One region of the Amycolatopsis sp. ATCC 39116 genome, then DNA from elsewhere that is predicted to be linked to it. Evidence: riboswitches for the same ligand, from Rfam matches in the RefSeq annotation. Region 1 holds a riboswitch; each other region holds the start of a gene.

Region 1 (7,596 bases):
GTGGTGATCGCGGCCGACGTCCTGCACGCGGAACGTCACGCTGAGCCGGTGGTCTCGACCGGACGGGTCGCGCTGCTCGCGCCGTTCGCAACGTGGAGCGAGATCATTCCGGGTCAGGAGGTCACCGCGAGCGGCGAGCTGGCCCCGCCGCGGGACGCCGACCTGACCGTGGCCGCGGTTCACGTTCGCGGGCCGCCCGTGGAAGCCACGGAGGCGCCCTGGTGGCAGCGCGCCGCGGAATCGATGCGTGAGGCGCTCCGCAACGCGTGCGCGGTCCTGCCCGAGGAGCAGGCCGGGCTGGTGCCGGGGCTCGTCGTGGGCGACACGAGCGGGCTGTCCGAACGGCTCGACCGCGAGTTCACTGACGCTGGCCTCACGCACCTGATGGCGGTCAGCGGGTCCAACGTCGCGATCGTGTGCGGCGCCGTGCTGCTGCTGTTACGGCTGTTGCGGGCAGGACCACGGTTGTCCGCGGCGCTGTCCGGGGCAGCGCTGGCCGGGTTCGTGGTCCTGGCTGGCGGGGAGCCGAGCGTCCTGCGGGCCGGAGTCATGGGCGCGATCGCCCTGCTGGCGCTGGCGCTGGGGCGGGAACGCTCAGTCGTCCCCGCACTGGCCGCCGCGACCTGCGTCCTCGTGGCGTGGGACCCGGCGATGGCCGTCAGCTTCGGCTTCGCGCTGTCGGTGATCGCGACGGCCGGGCTGGTGCTCCTCGCGCCGCGGTGGGCGGAGAGCCTTCAGCGGCGCGGCGTTCCGCCGGGCTTCGCCGAAGGGCTGGCGGTTCCGGCGGCGGCGTTCGTCGTGACAGCGCCTGTCGTGGCCGGGATGGCCGGGCAGCTCAGCCTGGTCAGCGTGGCGGCGAACGTGCTGGCCGCGCCGGCGGTCGCTCCGGCGACCGTGTTCGGGGTGCTGGCGACGGTCGTCGCGACCGCGTGGCCTGCCGGAGGTGAGCTGATCGTCCGGCTGGCCGGGCCGGAGGCGGGCTGGTTGATCGTCGTGGCGCGGCGGGCGTCGGAGGTGCCCGGTGCGGTGCTGGCGTGGCCCAGCGGCTGGTGGGGCGGGTTTCTCGCGCTGGTGGTCGCCATCGCCGTGGTTCTGGCACTGCGCCGTCGGCGCTTGCGGGTGCTGCTGGCGCTCGTGCTGGCCGGGGTGCTGCTGCTCGTCGTCCCGGGCAAGGTGATCGCACCCGGCTGGCCGCCACCGGGATGGGCGGTGGTCGCCTGTGACGTCGGTCAGGGCGACAGCCTCGTGCTCGCCACCGGTGAGCCCGGACGGGCGGTGGTGGTGGACGCCGGGCCCGAGCCGGGGCCGGCCGACCGGTGTCTGGACCGGCTGGGCATCGAGCGGGTGCCGCTGGTGGTGCTGAGCCACCTGCACGCCGACCACATCGGCGGACTCGACTCGGTGTTCGAGGGACGCTCGGTGGGCGCGATCGCGGTCGGGCCCGGGCGGCAGCCCGGCTGGGCGTGGCGGCAGGCCGGCCAGATCGCGGCCCGCCACCGGGTCCCGCTGCTCGAACTGGACCTGGGCCGGCGGCTCGAGTGGCCGGCGCTGAGCCTCGAAGTGCTGGGACCCAGATACGTGTCCGAAGGGGAGGACGACGACGGCACACAAATCAACAACAGCTCGGTGGTGCTACGAGCCCGCACACCGGCCGGCAGCGTGCTGCTGACCGGTGACGTCGAACTCGCCGCACAAGCCGACCTGCTGGCCGCCGGAACGGATCTGCACGCCGAGATCCTGAAGGTGCCGCACCACGGCAGCAGGTTCTCGCTGCCCCAGTTCCTGGCCGCGGTGTCCGCGCGGCTGGCGCTGGTGAGCGTCGGTTCGGGCAACCGTTACGGCCACCCGAACCGGACGACACTCGACACCCTGACCGCGGACGGTGCGCTCATCGCCCGCACGGACACCGACGGCGACACCGCGGTGATCCCCGACCAGACCGGACCGGCGGTCGTTCGCCGGGGAAAGTGAGGTGGAACCTTGATCAGAGGCGCCGGGCCTGGCAGAGACCCGGGACCTGTCAGAGACCCAGGGCCTTGTGCACGGCCGCCGCCGACGGCGGGACCGTCGCCTTCGGGCCGACCTCGTTCTCGATCGCGTCCAGGGTCTTCAGGCCGTCACCGGTGATGAGCAGGACGGTCTCGGCGTCCGGGTCGATCTTGCCCGCCTCGATGAGCTTCTTCGCCGTCGCGACGGTGACACCACCGGCGGTCTCGGTGAAGATGCCCTCGGTACGGGCGAGCAGGCGGATGCCCTCGACGACCTCTTCGTCAGTCACGTCCTCGATCGCGCCGCCCGTGCGGCGAACCGTGTCGAGCACGTAGGGGCCGTCGGCCGGGTTGCCGATCGCGAGCGAGCGGGCGATGGTGTCCGGCTTGACCGGCTGCACCACGTCGTGGCCGTTGCGGAACGCCGCGGACACCGGCGAGCAGCCGGCGGCCTGCGCGCCGAACACCTTGTACGGGGTGTCGTCGACCAGGCCGAGCTTGGCGAACTCGCGGAAGCCCTTGTCCACCTTGGTCAGCTGGGAGCCCGAGGCGATCGGCACGACGATCTGCTCGGGGATCCGCCAGCCGAGCTGCTCGGCGACCTCGTAGGCGAGCGTCTTCGAGCCCTCGGAGTAGTAGGGGCGCACGTTGACGTTCACGAACGCCCAGTTCTCGTGCTCGGCGGCCAGCTCGGTGGCGAGGCGGTTGACGTCGTCGTAGTTGCCGTCGACAGCGATCAGGTTGCCGTCGTAGACCGCGGTGGTCAGCACCTTGGCGCGCTCGAGCGAGGAGGGGATCAGCACCACGGACTGCCAGCCGGCGCGGGCCGCGGCCGCGGCGACGGCGTTGGCCAGGTTGCCGGTGGACGGGCAGGCCAGGGTGTCGAAACCGAACTCGCGAGCGGCGGCTAGGGCGACGGCGACGACGCGGTCCTTGAACGAGTGGGTGGGGTTGCCGGTGTCGTCCTTGACCCACAGGCTCTTCACACCGAGAGCCTTGGCGAGCCGGTCGGCCTTCACCAGCCTGGTACAGCCGGGCTCGGTGTTCGGGATCTCCTCGACGTTCGAGGGCACCGGCAGCAGCCGCTTGTAGCGCCAGATGTTGCGCGGCCCCGCCTCGATGTCCTCGCGGCGGACACGACCGAAGTCGTAGGCGACCTCCAGCGGCGAGAAGTCCTCGGCGGAGACGAACTCCGGGGCGAGCGGCTGGCGGTGGCCCTCTTCCTTGGAGACCAGTTCCACGGCCGGGCCGAGGTCGACGGTGCGACGGGTGGTGGTCGAATCGAGGGCTGCAGTCATCGCGAGGTTCCTTTCCTCATCTGCCCCGCTGACGCGGGCCGGAATTGGCACCGTGATCGTCAGCTACCTCGCGGAATCGAGATGACAGGCTGACGCCGGTTGCCGGGGCTTCGTCGGGCCGTTCCCTCTGCCCCTCTGGATGAGCGGTATTCGGTTGTGGTGGCTGTCGCGCTCGCGCGATGCCTGGTTGACAACATACGGCACCACGCTCGGAGCACGCCATGCCCCTGCGGGTTTCATCACGCTCCGGAGCTGTCGGTGGTCCGTGGGAGGATCTGAACCGTGACCGCGCCGGCAACCACCTCCGCCCCCCTGCAGCTCGTGCTCGGCGAAGAGGAGCTGCTCGTCGAGCGCGCCGTCCGCGCCGCCCTGGAACAGGCACGCAGAGAGGACGCGACGGCCGAGCTGACGAAGGTCCGGGTGTCCGATCTCACCCCGCCCGGCCTGGCCGAGCTGGTCAGCCCGTCGCTGTTCAGCGAGGGGCGCGTCATCGTGCTGGAAGGCGCGCAGGACATCGGCCAGGAGCTGGCCGACGCGGTGCTCGCCTACGCGAAGATGCCTGCCGACGGCGTCGTCCTGGTCGTCGTGCACACCGGCGGCGGCCGCAGCAAGGCGGCCAAGTCGCTGCCCGCGGCGCTGCGCAAGGCCGGCGCCCAGGTCACCGAGTGCCCGAAGATCACCCGGCCGGCCGATCGGGAGTCGTTCGTCCGCAACGAGGTGCGGCAGGCCGGCGGCAAGATCGACCCGGCCGGGGTGGCCGCGTTGATCGATGCCGTCGGATCCGACCTGCGAGAGCTGGCCGCGGCGGCGTCGCAGCTGGTGGCGGACTCGGGCGGCCGGGTCGACGAGGAAGCCGTGCGCCGCTACCACCGGGGCCGCGCGGACGTGACGGGCTTCGCGGTCGCGGAAAAGGCCGTCGCGGGCGAGCGCGGCGCGGCGCTCGAAGCGATGCGGTGGGCGCTCCAGATCGGCGTGGCGCACGTCCTGATCGCCGACGCCCTCGCGGACGCCGTCCGCACCATCGCCCGCGTGTCGGCGGCCGGCCGCGGCAACCCGAACCAGATGGCCGGTGAGCTGGGCATGCCGCCGTGGAAGATCCGCAAGGCGCAGGGGCAGTCCCGCGGGTGGACCCAAGCCGGACTGGCCGACGCGATGGCCGTGGTGGCGCGGGTGAACGCCGAGGTCAAGGGCCAGGCCGCGGACCCGGCCTACGCGCTCGAACGGGCCGTCCTGGAACTCGCCGCCGCCCGCGACAAGCGCTGAGCTCAGCGCCGCGGTCGGGCCGCGGCCGTTCGGCTCCTGGAAGCGGGGCGCGGTGGGGTGGGGAAGGTTTCGGCGTTCGGGACGAGCGCTGAGTTCGGTGCGCGAGTCGGACTGCGGTTGCTTGGTGTGAGGTGGGGCGGGCTCATCATCGCTCGGAACGAGCGTGAGTTCGCTGACCGGCGGGTCCGGGTGAGGGGCTGGCGCCTGCTGCGCCAATGGCTGTGCGGCCGCCGGAGCCGAGCGTGCAGGGAGTTGCGGGTTCAAGTCCCGTCACTCGCGAACCCGTCACCCCTGGACAGCAGAAGGGCGGGCACCCTGCTGGATGCCCGCCCCTCGGAAGATCAAGCTCAGAGCTGGTTGACGCGCTTGGCCATCGCCGACTTCTTGTTGGCGGCCTGGTTCGCGTGGATGACGCCCTTGCTGGCGGCCTTGTCCAGGGCGCGAGCGGCAGCCTGCTGCAGCTCGACGGCCTTGGCCTTGTCGCCTGCCTCGGCGGCCTCGCGGAACTTGCGGATCGCGGTCTTCACCGAGGACTTGACCGACTGGTTGCGCTGGCGCGCCTTCTCGTTGGTCTTGATGCGCTTGATCTGGGACTTGATGTTGGCCATGAAGGCGCTCCTTCGATCTGTCGGTGGCTTCGCTGCCGCGCTGTACCGGCCCCGGCGTGCGGGTTTCCTCCCTGGCGGAATGCCGCACGGCAACGACCGACAAGGTTAGCAGGGCGCTACGGTGGCACTCGCACTGGCTGGGGAGGCTGCAGGTGAACGGCACGGCGCTCGGGCTCGTCCTCGTCGCCGCCGTCGTGCACGCCGGGTGGAACCTCGCCGCCAAGCGGGTCGACGACGGGGCCCGGTTCGTCTTCCTCTACTACACCGTCTCGGCGGTGGTCTGCGCACCGGTCGCGGTCGTGGCGCTGGTGGTCGAGGGGCAGCATCCACAGTGGACCTGGCTGCCCGCGGCGCTGCTGACCGCGATCTTCCACATCGCCTACGGCATCGTGCTGCAGCGCGGCTACCGCGTCGGCGACCTGTCCGTCGTCTACCCGCTGGCGCGGGGGAGCGGGCCACTGCTGTCGGTGCTCGCGGCGGTCGTCCTGCTCGGCGAGCGGCCCGGGTGGCTCGGGCTCGCCGGCGCCCTCCTCGTCGTGACCGGGGTGCTGGTGATCGGGCTCGGCTCGCGCTCGGCGGCGGACGCGCGCGCCCGCCGGGCCGGGGTCTTCTACGGGCTGCTCACCGGCGTCACCATCGCGGCCTACACGCTCTGGGACGACCACGCCGTCAACGCCCTCGCCGTCCCGCCGTTGACCTACTTCGCCGCCGGCGCGGTGCTGCAGAGCCTGCTGCTCGCGCCCACGGCCGTGCGCGCGGACGGGCGGATCGGCGCGCTGTGGCGGGCGCACTGGCGGGAGGCGGTGGCCGTCGGGGTGCTGTCGCCGGTCGCCTACGTGCTCGTGCTCTACGCGATGCGCATGGCGCCGGTCAGCCTGGTCGCGCCCGCGCGTGAGGTGAGCATCGTGCTGGGCGGGATCGCGGCCTGGCTCGTGCTGCGCGAGCCGCACCCGGTGCGCCGCCTGGTCGGCTCGGTCGTCGTCCTGGCCGGAATTGCCGCGATTGCGGCTTCCTGACCAGGTGGGGTAGGCAGGAGGTATGGACGTCCTGAGCAGCCGGGTGCTGATCCACCCCCGTGACCCCGAGAAGACCACGGCGTTCTACCGGGACGTGCTCGGCCTGGCCATCTACCGCACGTTCCCCGGCGGGACCGTGTTCTTCACCGGCCAGGGCTACCTGGAGGTCGTCGGCCGCGGCGAGAAGGGCACCAGCCCGGACGTGGAGCTGTGGTTCCAGGTCCGCGACCTCAAGGCCACGCTGGACGAGCTGGCCGAGCGCGGGGTCGTGCCGGACCGCGAGGCCCGCCGCGAGCCGTGGGGCCTGGACGAGGCGCGCATCTCCGACCCGGACGGGACGTCGATCGTGCTGGTGGAGATCCCGCCGGACCATCCACTGCGGACGGACATCCGCCCGCAGTGAGCCGCCACGCGCGACCGGCGGCGGGCCTGCGATTGTTCCGGCGCGTTGGCGGATCTTGCGGGGCCGGGTTTGGGCTTGCGGCGCTGGTGGTGCCTGGGGCTGATTCTTGGGGGCGCTGATCGCGGATTTCGCGGGGGTTGGGTCTGGACTCGCGGCGCCGGTGGCGTGCGCGTGGCGCTGGTGACGGCGGATCTTGCGGGGCCGGGTTTGGGCTTGCGGCGCTGGTGGTGCCTGGGGCTGATTCCTTTGGTGCGCTGACCGTGGATCTCGCGGGGGCTGGGTCTGGACTCGCGCCGCCGATGGCGTGCGCGCGGTGCCGGTGACGGCGGATCTCGCGAAGCCGGGTTCGGGCTCGCGGCGCTGGTGGTGCCTGGAGGCTGAATCTTGGGGGCGCTGACCGCGGATTTCGCGGGGGGCTGGGTCTGGACTCGCGCCGCCAAGGGCGTGCGCGGCGCCGGTGACGGCGGATCTTGCGGGGCCGGTTTTGATTTTGGGGTAGCAGGGCGGCTCAGGCGGGGCGGTGGGCGCGGAACTGGGCGGCCAGCGGCGCGGTGACCCCCGGGGGTTGCCACACCCACGTCTGCAGGTCCGTGAAACCCGCCTCGACCAGTTCGGCCGCCAGCTCGTGCCGCGGCACGGGGAGCCACTTTTCGTGCGCCGAGAGGATCAGCCGCCCGCCCGGGCGCAGCACCCGCCGCAGCTCGTGGAAGCCCGCGGGGCGGTCGTCCCACAGTTGGACGTTGTTCACGCTCACCACCACGTCCACGGAGGCCTCGTCCAGGCCCGTCCGCTCGGCCGAACCGCGGGCCAGCCGGACCCGGCCCGCCACGATCTCCGCCGCGCAGCGGGCCTGCGCCAGCTCCAGCATCTCCGGCGACGGGTCCACCCCGTGCGCCAGCGCCGCGCGCCGGCCGGCCAGGCGCAGGCCCACCCCGGGACCGGGGCCGACCACCAGGACCGTCTCCTCCCGGGTGAGCCTCGCCACGTCCACGACGTGCGATTCCGTCGCGCCGTTCGCAT
Region 2 (7,596 bases), on a different contig from region 1:
CGAGCCGAAGGCGCTGAACGGCCTGTACGCGCCGGGGTCGACGTTCAAGATCGTCACCGCGGCGGCGTTGCTGGAGTCGGGCGCGGCCACCGCGGACACGATCGCGGACTGCCCGGCCACCGCGCGCATCGGGCAGCGCACGATCCCCAACGACGATCAGTTCTCCTTTCCGCCGCTGCCGCTGCACTCGGCGTTCGCGCACTCGTGCAACACCACGTTCGCGCAGCTCGCGTCGACGCTGCCGCCGGACGCGCTGGCCGACGCGGCGAGCGGGTTCGGCCTCAACGCCGACTTCGCCATCCCGGGCATCACCACCGAGGCGGGCAAGGTGGTCGCCACCACCAGCGGCGCCGAGCAGGTGGAGTCCGCGATCGGGCAGGGCACCGTGCAGGCGAGTCCGTTCGGCCTGGCCCTGATGGCGGCCACCGTCGCGCGCGGCGACGAGGTGACGCCGCGGCTGTGGCAGGAGCTGGAGACGTCGGTGAACACCGGCTACCGGGCGCCGTCCCGGGACGTGATCGCCGCGCTGCGGACGATGATGCGCGAGGTCGTCACCGGCGGCACCGCGACCGGGCTGCGCGGCAACGGCGTCGTGTACGGCAAGACCGGCACGGCGCAGTTCGGCGACGGCAGCCAGGCGAACGGGTGGTTCGCCGGGTACCGCGACGACGTGGCGTTCGCGGTGCTGCTGCTCGGGTCGGACTCCTCCAAGCCGGCCGTCACCGTGTCGTCGGCCTTCCTCGGCGCGCTGGGCTGACGTTTCGGCCGCGGCCGACGTGTGCGGCTACTACCGTGGCCGGTGTGGAGACGATCGCGCTGGCCGAGGTGGCCGCGGTGCTCGCCGACCCGAGCCGGGCGGCGATGTGCCTCGCCCTGCTCGACGGGCGGGCGTGGACCGTCGGGGAGCTGGCCCGCACGGCGGGGATCGCGCCGTCGACGGCGAGTGAGCATGTCAGCCGCCTGAAGGAGGCGGGGTTCGTGGCGGGGGTGAAGCAGGGGCGGCACGCCTACGTGCGGATCGCCGACCCGCGGGTGGCCGAGCTGATCGAGCACCTGGCGCAGCACGCCGGGCACCGGTCCGCCTCGGGGCTGCGCGAGTCGCTGCGCGTGCGGCGGCTGGCGTTCGCGCGCACCTGCTACGACCACCTGGCCGGCACGGTGGGCGTCGCCCTGCGTGACGGCATGATCCGGACGGGACTGGTCTCCGACGGGAACGGCCTCGCGCTGACCGGGCGCGGTCGTTCGGTGCTCGGCGAGCTGGGGGTGACGATCCCCGCCGGGCGGCGCCCGTTGCTGCGGGCGTGCCTCGACTGGACCGAGCGCCGCGACCACCTGGGCGGCGCACTCCCCGCGGCGCTGTTCGCGCGCGGCGTGGAGGCGGGCTGGTTCGTGCGGCGGCCGGATCGGGCGGTGGTGGTGACCGAGGCGGCGGGGGAGCCGCTGGCGCTGCTGGGTGCGGAGCTGCCTGCTGATCGCCCTGGGGTGGCCTGAGGTTGGTGTGGCCCTGGCAGGGGCTGCGCCGTGAGGCACGTCCCGCCGGCCACCGGTGCCCGCCGCTGGCCCGCCGTGTTCGCGCGGCCGGGAGCGGCATGCGGTGCAACCGGCGCCGCCCGGCCGCGCGCTCGTCGTCATCGTGTGCGCACCTGCCGTCGAGACGAGGCGGTGCGCAAGGTGCTCGCCCCGGTACTCCGTGCACCCGCTCGCGATCTTGTTGCGGGACAAGAGAAAAGCGGCCCTGACATGCCGGAAGACCCCACCGGGGCGCGGTCCGGCTCCTCGGTTCCTTATCCTGAAGCCTGACAATCCGGGCAGGGGAGGTGCGGGTGGGCGAGCTGCCGGTCGTGCTGGGGCTGGGCTCGGCCGTCCTGCTCGCCGCCGTGCTCGCGGTCCGCTTCTCCACCCGCCTCGGCCTGCCGTCGCTGCTGCTCTACCTCGCGATCGGCGTGCTGCTCGGCGAAGCCGGGTTCGGCATCCAGTTCTCCGACCCGTTCCTCACCCAGGCGCTGGGCCTGGCCGCCCTCGTCATGATCCTCACCGAGGGCGGCCTGACCACCCGCTGGTCGGCGGTGAAACCCGCGCTGGGCCAGGGAGTGGCACTGTCCACAGTGGCGGTCGGGCTGAGCATCGCGATCACCGGCCCCGCCCTGCACTGGCTGCTCGGCCTGGACTGGCGGATGGCGCTGCTGTGGGGCGCGGTGCTGGCCTCCACCGACTCGGCCGCCGTGTTCTCCGTGCTGCGCGGCGTCGGCGTGCCCCGGCGGATCGTGGGGGCGCTGGAACTGGAGTCCGGCATCAACGACGCCCCCGCCTACATCGCGGTCGTCGTGCTGGCCGAGGGCACCCGGATCGACTGGTCGCTGCCGCTGCTGGTGGTCTACGAACTCGGCGCCGGCCTGGTGCTCGGGCTGCTGCTCGGGCTGGCCGGGGCGTGGGCGCTGCGCCGCGCCGCCCTGCCGGCCACCGGGCTCTATCCACTCGCGACGGTCGCGGTGTGCGTGGTGGCCTACTCGTCCGGGCAGCTGCTGCACGCCTCCGGCCTGCTCGCCACCTACGTCGCGGCGGTCGTGCTGGGCAATTCGCGGCTGCCGCACCGCTCGGACACGCTGTCCTTCGCCGAGGGGCTCGGCTGGCTCGCCCAGATCGGGTTGTTCGTGCTGCTGGGCCTGTTCGCCTCGCCCGAACGGCTGCTGGAGTCGATCGTGCCGGGCCTGATCGCGGCCGCGGTGGTGCTGGTGTTCGCGCGGCCGGTGTCGGTGCTGGTGTCACAGCTGCCGTTCAAGGTGCCGGTGCGCGAGCAGGTGTTCCTGTCCTGGGCCGGGTTGCGCGGCGCGGTGCCGATCGTGCTCGCGATGATCCCGCTCTCCCAGGAGATGCCCGGCGCGCAACGGCTCGTGGACGCGGTGTTCGTGCTGGTGATCGTGCTCACCCTGGTGCAGGGCCTCACGCTCGGCCCGCTCGCGCGGGTGCTGCGGCTGAAGGCGGACACCGAGCCGAAGGAGATCGAGGTCGACGCCGCGCCGCTGGACGAGCTGCAGGCCGAGCTGCTCCAGGTCAAGATCCAGCACGGCTCGCGCCTGCACGGCGTGTACCTGTCGGAGCTGCGGCTGCCCGCCGGGGCGTCGCTGAGCCTGATCGTCCGCGACGGCCGCAGTTTCACCCCGCAGCGCACCGACCGGCTGCAGCGCGGCGACCAGATCCTGATCGTCAGCACCGAGTCCGCGCGGGAGGCGGCGGAGCGGCGCATCCGCGCGGTGGACCGGGCCGGGCCGCTGGCGCGCTGGAAGGGCGAGTCCGGCAACTGAGACCCGCTGGCGCGCGGCGGGGGCGATCGGTTACTGTGTCCGCGTAGGTCATGAGTGCCAGCGCCAAGCCCCGGCTCGCTGGCCGGCAACCCTCCTTCCGCGGTGGGGTGCCCCGGGTGAGGACCTGGCTCGTCGCGAGGTGCGACGGGCAAGCGCGGACCCCTTGCGGGTCCCCGGACCCGAGGAGCCTTTCCGATGACTCTCGCTCTCGAACGCGTCACCACCCCCGCCGTCACCGCCGCCGCGGCCGTCCCGCTGGTCACCGGCGGGGAGCTGGACTACGCCAACCTCGACCACGCGGCCAGCGCCCCGTGCCTGGAGGCCGTGCGCCGCGCGGTGGACGAGTTCCTGCCGCACTACGCGAGCGTGCACCGGGGGGCCGGGTTCGCCTCGCAGGTGTCCACAAAGGTCTACGAGCGCACCCGCGACGTGCTGCGCCGGTTCGTCGGCGCCCGGCACTCGGACGCGGTCGTGTTCACCCGCAACACCACCGACGCGCTGAACCTGCTGGCCCGCAGCCTGCCGCGGCACACGTCGGTGGTGCTGTTCGACACCGAGCACCACGCCGCGCTGCTGCCCTGGCGCGGCCCGAACGTGCGCCGGATCCCGCTGCCGAACACGCGGCTGGCCGCGGTGTCCGCTGTGGACAGTGCGCTCGCGGAGTGCCCGGAGGGGCCGCGGCTGGTGGTCGTGACCGGCGCGTCGAACGTGACCGGCGAGCTGCTGCCGGTGGCCGAGATCGCGGCGGTGGCCCGGCGGCACGGCGCGCGCATCGCGCTGGACGGCGCCCAGCTCGCGCCGCACCGGCCGATCTCGGTGCGGGAGCTGGACGTGGACTACGTGGTGCTGTCCGGGCACAAGCTGTACGCGCCGTTCGGCGCGGGCGCGCTGATCGGGCGCGGCGACTGGCTGCGCGCGGCGGACCCGTACCTGGCCGGAGGCGGGGCGACGAAGTCCGTGCGCCGCGACGGCGACGGCCTCGGAGTGGCTTGGCAGAGCGGGGTGGAGCGGCACGAGGCCGGTTCGCCCAACACCGTGGGCGTGTACGCGCTGGGCGTGGCGTGCGAGCAGCTGGCGGCGTCGTGGGACGCGGTGGCCGCGCACGAGCGGGAGCTGCTGGAGCGGCTGACACGCGGTCTCGCCGCGGTGCCGGGGCTGGCGGAGCTGCGCCTGTTCGACGGCGCGGCGGAGCGGGTCGGCACGGTGAGCTTCGTGCTCGACGGGTTCGAGCCGGGCTGGGTGGCGGCGGTCCTGTCGGCCGAGTACGGGATCGGCGTCCGCGACGGCGCGTTCTGCGCGCACATCGCGGTGCGGCGACTGGTGGAGCGCAGCGGCGGGGAGGGGCAGCAGGCGCTGCGGGTGAGCCTCGGGCTGGGCACCACGACCGAGCACGTCGACCGGCTGGTGACCGCGCTGCGGCAGATCGTCGCGCGGGGCGCGCGGTGGACGTACGGCGTGGTCGACGGCCGGTGGGCGCCGTGCCCGGACCCGCGGCCGCTGCCGGACTTCCTGCGCTGAGCCGGCGCCGCGGCTGTTCCCCGGGTTCGGATGGTGACCCGTCTGCTGGGTGCGGTGGCTCGGCGCCCGGTTCGCCGGCCTGCGCCGGGCACCGTGTGCGGAACGGCGCCACTGCCGGGTTTCCCGTTGAGGGGGCACGTGCGCCCGGCAGCGCGCTGACCGGCTTTCCCGGCCTGCGCCGGGGCCGTCGCGGCAGCCGTGGACAATGGCGGGGTGAGCAGTGACCCCCAGCCCTCCCCGGAACCGGACACCGTGCCGGACGAGCAGCCGGCCACCCCGCCCAAGCGGCGCGCCCTGCTGCTGGCCGTGATCGCGATCGTGGTGTTCGCGGCGGACGTCGTGACCAAGTCGGTCGTCGTGGCGACCCTGGAGGGGCACGAGCCGGTCCGGGTCCTCGGCGGGCTCGTCTACCTGCAGCTGATCCGCAACCCCTTCGCGGCCTTCGGCATGGGCGTCACCGGCATGACCTGGGTGTTCGCGATCGTCGCGTTCGGGGTGGTGATCGCGCTCATCTGGTTCGCCAAGCGGCTGCGGTCGCCTGGCTGGGCGATCGGCCTCGGGCTCATCCTCGCCGGCGCGCTCGGCAACCTGGTCGACCGCGTCTTCCGCGCGCCCGGCGTGCTGCGCGGCCACGTCGTCGACTTCGTGTCGCTGTTCGCGCCCAACGGGGACGTGTGGCCGGTCTTCAACGTGGCCGACTCGGCGATCTGCGTCGGCGGCGTGCTGATCGTGCTGCTGTCCCTGCTCGGCCGCGAGTACGACGGCACCGTGAAGAGGGCCAAGCGTTGAGCGCCCGGATGCTGCCCGTCCCGGACGGGCTCGACGGCATGCGCGTCGACGCCGGGCTGGCGAAGCTGCTCGGCCTGTCCCGCACCGTCGTCGCGGAGCTGGCCGAGTCCGGCGACGTCCTGCTCGACGGCCGCCCGGCGGGCAAGTCCGACCGGCTCTCCGCCGGGGTGCTGCTCGAGGTGACCCTGCCCGACCCGGACAACCCGGTCGAGGTGGTCGCCGAACCGGTCGACGGCCTGCGCATCCTCCACGACGACGACGACATCGTGGTCGTGTCCAAGCCGGTGGGCGTCGCCGTGCACCCGAGCCCGGGCTGGACCGGGCCCACGGTCGTCGGCGGGCTCGCCGCGGCCGGGCTGCGCATCTCGACCTCCGGCGCGGCGGAGCGCCAGGGCGTCGTGCACCGCCTCGACGCCGGCACCACGGGCGTGATGGTGGTGGCGAAGAGCGAGCACGCGTACACGGTCCTGAAGCGCGCGTTCAAGGAACGCACCGTCGACAAGGGCTACCACGCCGTCGTGCAGGGCCACCCGGACCCCACCCGCGGCACGATCGACGCCCCGATCGACCGGCACCCGCGGCACGACTACAAGTTCGCCGTGGTCGCGGGCGGCCGGCCGTCGGTGACGCACTACGAGGTCATCGAGGCCTTCCGCGCGGCGTCGCTGGTGGACGTCAAGCTGGAAACCGGGCGCACCCACCAGATCCGCGTGCACTTTTCGGCGCTGCGGCACCCGTGCGCCGGCGACCTCACCTACGGCGCTGACCCGGTGCTGGCCCGCAAGCTCGGCCTGACCAGGCAGTGGCTGCACGCCCGCACCCTCGGGTTCGCCCACCCCGCGGACGGCCGGTGGGTCCAGTTCGAGTCGCCCTACCCCGATGACCTCGCGCACGCGCTGGAAGTGCTGCGCGCGGAGAACTAGGCGACCGCGGTCCCTTCGAGTTCGACCATCAGCTCGGGGATCGCCAGCCGCGTCACGCCGAGCATCGTGGTGGGCGGGGCGACGCCGGCCGCGCCCAGCCGCGCCGCCAGCACGCCGTAGTGCGGGAACAGCTGGTCGACGTCGGTGGTGTAGACGTTGAGCCGGACGAGGTTCGCCAGCGACATCCCGGCCTCGGCGAGCACGGCCTCCAGGTTGTCCAGGCTCAGCGCCAGCTGCTTCGCCATGTCCCCGGCGTGCTGGGGTTTGCCGTCGCCGCTCATCGCGGTCTGCCCGGCGCAGAACAGGGTCCGGGTGTGCCCGGCGACCAGTTCACCCTGGTGGTACCCCAGCTCCGCCGACCACGTCCACGGGTCGACCGCGGTGCGTTCCACTCCCACATCAGCTCCCTTCGGATCAGTGCTGTGACGGTTCGAAGCCTCGCAGCGAATCACGACATCCTGTGTCGCGTATTTCGCTAGAGTTCGCGGAATGCGCGCCGACCGCCTGGTCTCGCTGGTGCTGTTGCTGCGCCGGCACGGCCGGTTGTCCGCGACCGCGCTGGCCCGCGAGCTGGAGGTGTCCACCCGCACCGTGCTGCGGGACGTCGGGGCGCTGTCCGCCGCCGGTGTCCCGGTCTACGCCGAACGCGGACGGCACGGCGGTTTCGCGTTGCTGCCCGGGTTCCGGGCCGAACTGACCGGGCTGAACCACGACGAGGCACTCGCCCTGCTGATCGCCGGGTCGCGGCGCGGCGCGCAGGCGTTCGGCCTCGGCTCGGCGCTCGCTTCGGCCATGCTCAAGGTGGTCGACGCGCTCCCGGAAGGCCATCGCGAGATCGCGGCCGGCGCGGCGGAGCGGTTGCTGATCGACCCGGAGACCGACCTGCTCGCCCGCCGGGTGGCCGAGGAGGAGGTGCCCGGCGCCGTCGTGGCCGAGGTCCGCCGGGCGGTGCTGGCCGGTCACAAGCTGCGGATTCACTACGTGGCGGTGGACCAGAGCCCGAAGTGGCGCACGGTGGACCCGATCGGCCTGGTCACCGTGCGCGGCCAGGGCTACCTGCTGGC
Region 3 (7,596 bases), on a different contig from region 1:
TCTTGCCCTCGATCCGCCGCCCCGCGACCGGCTCGCGCTCCCCTGCCAGCAGCTTCAGCAGCGTCGTCTTGCCCGACCCGTTCACGCCGACCAGCCCGAACCGGTCACCCGGCCCGATCCGCCAGGTGAGCCCCTCGACGACCGTCTTGTCGCCGGCCTTGAGGGTCACGTCCTCCAGCTCCAGCACGGTCTTGCCGAGCCGCCGCTTCGCGAACGACATCAGCTCGGCCGTGTCGCGCGGCTCCGGCACGTCCGCGATCAGCGCCTCGGCCGCCTCGATCCGGTACCGCGGCTTCGACGTGCGGGCCTTCGCGCCGCGCTGCAGCCAGGCCAGCTCCTTGCGCGCGAGGTTGCGCCGCTTTTCCTCCATCGACGCCGCGAGCCGCGCCCGCTCGGCGCGCGCGAAGATCCAGTCCGCGTACCCGCCCTCGTACTGCTCGACGCGGCCGTCGGCGACCTCCCAGGTCCGCCCGCACACCGTGTCCAGGAACCACCGGTCGTGGGTGACGACCACGAGCGCGGACCGCCGCGCCAGCAGGTGGTCGGCGAGCCAGCGCACGCCCTCGACGTCGAGGTGGTTGGTCGGCTCGTCGAGCACCAGCAGGTCCAGGTCGCCGATCAGCGCGGCGGCCAGCGCGACCCGGCGCCGCTCCCCACCGGACAGTGTCGCGGTCGGGTTGTCCAGCCCCAGCTCGGTGATCCCAAGTCCCTCCACAATGGACCGGACCCGGGCGTCGGCCGCCCACTCGTGCTCGGCGTCGAAACCGGCGAGCACGGCGTCGCGGATCGAACTGCCCTCCGCCAGCTCCGTGCGCTGGGTGACCACCGCGAGCCGCAGCCCGCGGACCTGGCTCACCCGGCCGGAATCCGGCTCGGCGAGTCCGGAGAGGACCTCCAGCAGCGTGGTCTTGCCACCGCCGTTGAGGCCGACGACGCCGATGCGCTCGCCTTCGCCGACGCCGAGGGAGACGTTGTCCAGCAGCGGGCGGACCCCGTAGGACTTGGAGACCGCCTCGAGGTTGATCAAATTCGCCACTACGCGTGCACCTGCGGAGGAGTGGGCCGGTGTTCGTCGCCGCCGACGAGCCGCGCGCCCGGCACCGGGCCGTGCGCGACCCGCACCGTCCGGCACACGCCGGCCCCGGCCAGCTCGGCCGCGACCTCGAGCGCGGACTCCGCGTCAGCGCACAGGAACGCGCACGTCGGGCCGGAACCGGACACGGTGCCTGCCAGCGCGCCGGCGTTCACCCCGGCGCGCAGCGTGCGGCGCAGGCCGGGCCGCAGCGACACCGCGGCGGCCTGCAGGTCGTTGCCGAGCAACAGGGCCAGCTGACGCGGGTCGCCGGAGGCCAGCGCCTCGACGACCGGCGCGTGCGAGCCGACGCGCGGCGGGTTGCCGGTCTCGCGGAGCCGGTCGAGTTCGGCATAGACGCGCTCGGTGGACAGTCCGCGCTGGTCGAACGCGAGCACCCAGTGGAAGGTGTGCCGCGACAGGACCGGCACCAGCTGCTCGCCGCGGCCGGTGCCCAGCGCGGTGCCGCCGTAGAGCCCGAACGGCACGTCCGAGCCGAGCTTCGCGGCGATCCCGGCGAGCTCGTCGCGCCCGATGTCCAGCTTCCACAGCGCGGCGAGGGCGACCAGCGTGCCCGCGGCGTCGGCGCTGCCGCCCGCCATTCCACCCGCGACGGGGATCCCCTTGCGGAGGACCACCCGGACGTTCGAGGCCCCGTCGGTCTTGCCGACGTGCGCGGCCAGCGCCTCGACCGCGCGCCACGCGAGGTTGCTGGCGCCGGTGGGCACAACCTGCTCACCCTCGCCGTAGACCTCGACACCCGGCTCCTCGGCCAGCGCGACGGTGACCTCGTCGGTCAGCGAAAGCGCGTGGAAGACGGTCGTCAGGTCGTGGAAACCGTCCGGGCGCAGGTCGCCGACCGACAGGTGCAGGTTGATCTTGGAGGGCACCCTGACGGTGACAGGTGGCGGTACGACGGCGAGCACCAGTCAAGCCTACGTGCCCGCCGGAGAGCGCGGAGAGGCAAGCTCCAGTGCGACGCGCAGCGCCACGTCGGCCGACTGCTCGCTCGGGTTTTCGTCCAGGAACTGCGGGTTGTTGCCGAGCATGAGCGCGACCAGGGCGAGCCGGGAGCGCAGCTGGTCCTCGGGGCTCGCGTCGGCGGGGACGAGGAAGGTGAACAGCCCCTTCATCCGTGTCGCGAGCACGTGCCCGGCGTGCAGGTCCTTCAGCGCGGGCTGGTTGTCCTGCATGAACCGCATGATCGGGCCGAACCGGCCCTGGATCAGGTCGGAGAGCCTGCGCAGCAACTCCTCGCGGGCCTGCGCGGGATCGTCCTGGGCCCGCGCCCACTCGATGATCTCGTCGAGCGAGGCGCCGATGTCCTCGATCAGGCTGTGGACGATGTCTTCCTTCGTCCGGAAGTGGTAGTAGAGCGCGGCTTTGGTCACCCCGAGCGCTTCCGCGATCTCCCGCAACGACGTCTTCTCGTAGCCCTGCTCGACGAACAGGTCCAGCGCGATCTGCTGGATGCGCTCGCGCGTGTCGGTCCGCCGCCCCGCCATGACCGTCCTTCCTGAGGAACTCTCAAACTTGCTTGACGCCCGGCTAGGAATGGGCCTACCGTGTCGGCAGCGCCATTACTTGTCGGCCGACTAGTAATGCTTGCTCTCAGTCTAACCCAGTTCTCCACCAGGGGGTTTCCACCATGACGACAACCACTCCGGCGCCGGTGACGGCGCCGGCCGACTCGAGGAAGTGGTGGGCGCTCGCCGTCGTCGGGCTCGCCCAGCTCCTCGTCATCATCGACACCACCATCGTCAACATCGCGCTGCCCACCGCGCAGGCCGACCTCGGCATGTCCGACGTGGCCAGGCAGTGGGCGATCACCGCCTACACGCTCACCTTCGGCGGTCTGCTGCTGCTCGGCGGACGGCTGGCCGACCGGCTGGGCCGCAAGAACACGCTCATCGTGGGCGCGCTCGGCTTCGCCGCCGCGTCCGCGCTCGGCGGGATGGCCACCGGCTCGGGTCTGCTCATCGCCGCCCGCGCGGCCCAGGGGGTCTTCGCCGCGCTGCTGGCGCCGTCCACGCTCTCGCTGCTGACCATCACCTTCACCGAGGCGAAGGAACGGGCCAAGGCGTTCGGGATCTACAGCGCCATCATGATGTCCGGCGGCGCGGTCGGGCTGGTCGCCGGTGGCGCGCTGGCCGAGTACGCGTCCTGGCGCTGGTGCCTCTACGTGAACCTGCCGATCGCGGTCGCCGCCGCCATCGCGGGCTGGTTCGTGCTGCCGAACGTGCCGGGCCACCGCTCGACGCGACTGGACTGGATCAGCGGCGCGCTCGGCAGCGCGGGGATCGCCGGGCTTGTCTACGGCCTCTCCGAGGCCGCGACCCGCGGCTGGGGTTCGGCAGTGGTGCTCGGCACGCTGGCCGCGGCGGTGGCGCTGCTGGCCGGGTTCGTGTTCCGGCAGGCCCGGGTCCGGAACCCCCTGCTGCCGCTGCACGTCCTGGCCGACCGCGCCCGCTCCTCGGGCTTCCTGACCATCGCCGTCGCGGCCTTCGGGATGTTCGGGATGTTCCTGTTTCTCACCTACCAGCTGCAGGCGATCATGGGCTTCGGCGCGCTCGGCGCCGGCCTGGCGTTCCTGCCGTTCCTGCTGGGCAATGTCACGGTCTCGACGCTGCTGACGCGCCGGCTGATCCCGCGGACCGGGCCGCGCCCGCTGCTGGTGACCGGGCTCCTGCTGATGGCCGCCGGGCTCGCCGGGCTGACCCAGCTGTCGGTCGACACGTCCTACTGGGGCCTGGTCCTGCCGGTGGAACTGGTGCTGGGCGCGGGCGCCGGGCTGGCGATGCCGACGGTCATGAACATCGCGACCGCCCGGGTGGAGCCGAAGGACTCGGGGGTGGCGTCGGCGTTCATCACCACGTCCCAGCAGGTCGGCGCGTCGATCGGCACGGCGTCGCTGAACACGATCGCGGCGAGCGCGACCGCCTCGGTCGCCGGCCTGGCCCTGCCCGCGGCGACCGTGCACGGCTACGCCGTGGCGAACGGCTGGGCCGCGGCGATCGTGGCCGCGGGCGCGATCGCGGTCGGGGTCCTGGTGCGGGGCAAGTGAAAACGAGGAGGGGCGCCCGGCCGGGACGCCCCTCCTCGCGTGCCTGGTCAGGCCGCGACGATGCTCTTCGGGCCTTCCTTCGGGTGCACGACGTGCGCTCCCCGGTCGGCGATCCACGCCAGCGCCGCGTCGGCCTGGCTGCCGTTGACGCCGACGCGGAAGCGGGCCACCGGGGTGTCCCCGACGCGGGTCAGGCCGCCGCCGATGGTGGCGAGCTCGACCTCGAACCGGGCGGAGGCCTCGGGCAGCAGCGCGCCGACGGCCGCGAAGCCGATCAGCACCACGTCGACGGACCGGTCGTAGCTCGACGACTGGCTGCGCGGCGTGTCGATCGGGGGCAGCAGGCTCTGCGCGACCTTGCTCGCCGGGTTGGCCAGCAGCTCCAGCACGGTGCCCTGCTCGACGAGCCGCCCGTCCTCCAGCACCGCGACCCCGTCGCAGACGCGCCGCACCGCGGCCCCGTCCTGGGTGGTGAGCAGCACCGTCACACCCAGCTCCGCGCGGGCACGGTCGAGGACGGTCAGCACGGCGCCGGTCTCCTCGGCGCCGACACCGGCGGTCGGGTCGTCGGCGAGCAGCACGGCCGGGCCCGCGGCCAGCGACCGCGCCAGCGCGACGCGGCGGCGCTGGCCCGGGGTGAGTTCGCTCGGCCGCAGCGCGGCGCGCTGGGTCAGGCCGGCCAGGTCGAGCAGGCGGCCGACGCGGCTGCGCCGCTGCGGGCCCTCCAGGCCGAGCTGCTCCAGCGGGGCCGCGACGTTGCCCGCCACGGTGCGCTCGGCGTGCAGCACCGGCTGCGCGTCCAGCACCGCGACCTGGCGGCGCACCTCACGCAGCTTCCGCCCGTCGAGGCCGGTGGTGTTCAGCCCGTCCAGGCGGACGACGCCGCGGTCGGGCTTCTCCTGCAGGGCGATGCACCGGGTGAGGGTGGACTTGCCGGAGCCGGCCGGGCCGACGACGCCGAACAGGGCGCCGGCGGGCACCTCGACGCTCACGTCCCGCAGGGCGTGGACGGGCTTGGCGGCACCGGGGAAGGACTTGGTCAGGTTTTCGACAGTGATCACGAATGGCTCCAGCACAACGGGCGCGAACGCGCCGACCGCACACCAAGGAGACCGTCTACAGAGGACGGTCAGGCGAAGTCAGGAAATGGTGGTGAAGGGAAAGCGGTCAGCGACGACACGCACAGACCGTGCGACGACATTCGTCGACGACGCGGCGCCTCGTGAGCATCGTGCGGTACACAGGAATCCTCCATCGGTCCTGGCGTTAGCACCTGCCCCCGGGTGGGGTGGTTGCTGCGGCTTCGGCGAGCCAGGTCTCTCAGCCGCTCGGGATGGATACCTCAAAGAGTAGAACGGACTTCACATCTTTTTGGCAAGTCCCTGGTCCGGATCAGGGTGCGAGATCACACAAACGGTGGTAAGGACTTGCTCGCGGCGATCTTGGCGAAGTCCCTTACCCCCAGTTGCTCGCCCCGAGCGCGGGGGTCGACGCCGGCCGCGCGGAGGATCGCCTCGGCCTTCTCCCCCGAGCCCGCCCACGACGACAACGCGGCACGCAGCGTCTTGCGACGCTGGGCGAAGGCGGCGTCGACGACGGCGAAGACCTCGTCCCGGTCCGCGTCCGACACCGGTTCCGCGGCGCGCTCGAAGCCGACGAGCGCGGAGTCGACGTTCGGCACCGGCCAGAACACGGCGCGCGGCACGGGCGCGACCTTGCGGGCCGGGCCGTACCAGGCGAGCTTCACGCTCGGGACGCCGTAGGTGCGGCTGCCGGGGCCCGCGGCCATCCGGTCGGCGACCTCCGTCTGCACCATCACCAGGCCGTGCGCCAGCGACGGCAGCTCGGCGAGCAGGTGCAGGACCACCGGGACGGCGACGTTGTAGGGCAGGTTGGCGACGAGGTGCGTGGGCTGGTCGGCGAGGTCCTCGGCGGCGAGCTTCAGGGCGTCCTGGATGTGGACGGTGAACCGGGCGGCGGCCTCGGGGGCGCGCTCGGCGACCGTGGCCGGCAGGCGCTCGCCGAGGACCGGGTCGATTTCGACGGCGGTGACGTGCGCGCCCGAGTCCAGGAGGCCGAGCGTCAGCGAGCCGAGGCCGGGGCCGACTTCGAGGACGTGGTCGCCTTGGCCCACCCCGGAGAGGTCGACGATGCGGCGGACGGTGTTCGGGTCGTGCACGAAGTTCTGGCCGAGCTTCTTCGTGGGACGCACGTCCAGCTCGGCGGCCAAGCCACGGATCTCGGCTGGTCCGAGCAGTGCTGTCACGGGGATGGATCGTAGCCGCTACGCGGGTGTCCAGGGCGCCGGGCTTCGCTTCGCTACGCCCGGGTCTGCTCCTCCCGAACCCGATCTTTCAGTGTTCGGTTGCCGAGACACCGCGTCAAGCCGGGAAAGCGTGGCTTGACCCGGTGGCTCGGCAACCGATTTGGCTGGGGATCGGGTTGCGGGAGAGGGGTGGTTCGGGGGGTTTCGGGCTTTCGTTGCCGGGTGCCGGTACGCGGGAAAAAAAGATGACCCCGGCCACCGGCCGGGGTCATCATGTGTGTGCTGTCGGGGATCAGCTGGTGGCCTTGGCGCCGCAGACGGGCCAGGCGCCGTAGCCGCCGCGGTCGTCGCGCACCTTGGTCGCCACCGCGATCTGCTGCTCGCGCGTGGCCTGGTGCGGGTAGGCCGCGTACTGGTCGCCGCCGTAGGCGTCCCACGTGCTCTTGTTGAACTGCAGGCCACCGTAGTAGCCGTTGCCGGTGTTGATCGACCAGTTGCCGCCGGACTCGCACTTCGCGATGGCGTCCCAGATGGCGCTGTCGCTGATCACCGGCTGCTTGGTGCCGACCCGGACGATCTTCGGCTTGGCCTCGACGATCACCTTCGTCGAGAGCTCCTCGCGGGCGGTCTCCTTGCCGTTGCGCTTGGTGATCCGGTAGGTCACCAGCTTCTTGCCCGCGGTGCCCGGGTCCTGGACGACCTCGTCGCCCGCGTCGAGGGTCGCGTCCTTGATCTCCTGGACCGGAGGATCGATGTCCTCTTCCTGGTTGATCACGGTGACCCCGGTGCGCGAGATGTGCACCTCGGCGCCGTTGGTCAGCTTGAGGGCCAGGCCGCCCTCGATCTCGTCGTCCGGGCCGAGCGACATGCCCTGCTCCGCCAGGAACTCCTCCGCGGTGATCGCGGTGGTGCTGATCTGCCGGGGGGCGGCGTCGCCGTCGTAGACGGTGATGTTCTTGAGGGTCTTGACCTCGACGGTCGCGCCGTCGAGGGGCAGCTCCGCGTCCAGCGGCATCGAGTACGCGGTGCCCGGGCCGAACTGGCCGCTCAGGCCCAGCTGCGTGATGGCTTCCTGCAGGCTCGTCGCGCGAACCCAGGACTCGCGGGCGACCCCGTCGACGACCAGGTTCAGCTTGCGGCCGCGCTCCAGCTTGATGACGCCGCCGTCACCGACCGGCGCCTGCGGCGAGGGGG

The links. A riboswitch is a leader RNA that binds a small molecule or an ion and turns the genes downstream of it on or off. The one in region 1 is predicted to bind S-adenosylmethionine.
Region 2: linked by a shared signal. The riboswitch ahead of AMY39116_RS0339785 (aminotransferase class V-fold PLP-dependent enzyme) and the one ahead of thrC (threonine synthase) in region 1 are both predicted to bind S-adenosylmethionine.
Region 3: linked by a shared signal. The riboswitch ahead of AMY39116_RS0320125 (methionine ABC transporter ATP-binding protein) and the one ahead of thrC (threonine synthase) in region 1 are both predicted to bind S-adenosylmethionine.

What each region holds. Positions count from the first base shown of each region.
Region 1 covers NZ_AFWY03000033.1:70,682-78,277, forward strand. Annotated here, with positions in the region: gene AMY39116_RS0327415 (ComEC/Rec2 family competence protein) at 1-1,971, shown strand, start outside; gene thrC (threonine synthase) at 2,021-3,286, opposite strand; SAM riboswitch class I at 3,300-3,432, opposite strand; gene holA (DNA polymerase III subunit delta) at 3,569-4,549, shown strand; gene rpsT (30S ribosomal protein S20) at 4,897-5,157, opposite strand; gene AMY39116_RS0327435 (EamA family transporter) at 5,310-6,173, shown strand; gene AMY39116_RS0327440 (VOC family protein) at 6,196-6,576, shown strand; gene AMY39116_RS0327445 (class I SAM-dependent methyltransferase) at 7,085-7,596, opposite strand, start outside.
Region 2 covers NZ_AFWY03000080.1:13,139-20,734, forward strand. Annotated here, with positions in the region: gene AMY39116_RS0339770 (penicillin-binding transpeptidase domain-containing protein) at 1-757, shown strand, start outside; gene AMY39116_RS0339775 (helix-turn-helix transcriptional regulator) at 802-1,491, shown strand; gene AMY39116_RS0339780 (potassium/proton antiporter) at 1,824-3,302, shown strand; SAM riboswitch class IV at 3,349-3,463, shown strand; gene AMY39116_RS0339785 (aminotransferase class V-fold PLP-dependent enzyme) at 3,498-4,820, shown strand; gene lspA (signal peptidase II) at 5,034-5,609, shown strand; gene AMY39116_RS0339795 (RluA family pseudouridine synthase) at 5,606-6,532, shown strand; gene AMY39116_RS0339800 (RidA family protein) at 6,529-6,924, opposite strand; gene AMY39116_RS0339805 (YafY family protein) at 7,022-7,596, shown strand, end outside.
Region 3 covers NZ_AFWY03000018.1:96,353-103,948, forward strand. Annotated here, with positions in the region: gene AMY39116_RS0320105 (ABC-F family ATP-binding cassette domain-containing protein) at 1-1,036, opposite strand, end outside; gene AMY39116_RS0320110 (4-(cytidine 5'-diphospho)-2-C-methyl-D-erythritol kinase) at 1,036-1,998, opposite strand; gene AMY39116_RS0320115 (TetR/AcrR family transcriptional regulator) at 2,008-2,577, opposite strand; gene AMY39116_RS0320120 (DHA2 family efflux MFS transporter permease subunit) at 2,721-4,136, shown strand; gene AMY39116_RS0320125 (methionine ABC transporter ATP-binding protein) at 4,184-5,197, opposite strand; SAM riboswitch class I at 5,385-5,476, opposite strand; gene rsmA (16S rRNA (adenine(1518)-N(6)/adenine(1519)-N(6))-dimethyltransferase RsmA) at 5,542-6,402, opposite strand; gene AMY39116_RS0320135 (resuscitation-promoting factor) at 6,695-7,596, opposite strand, start outside.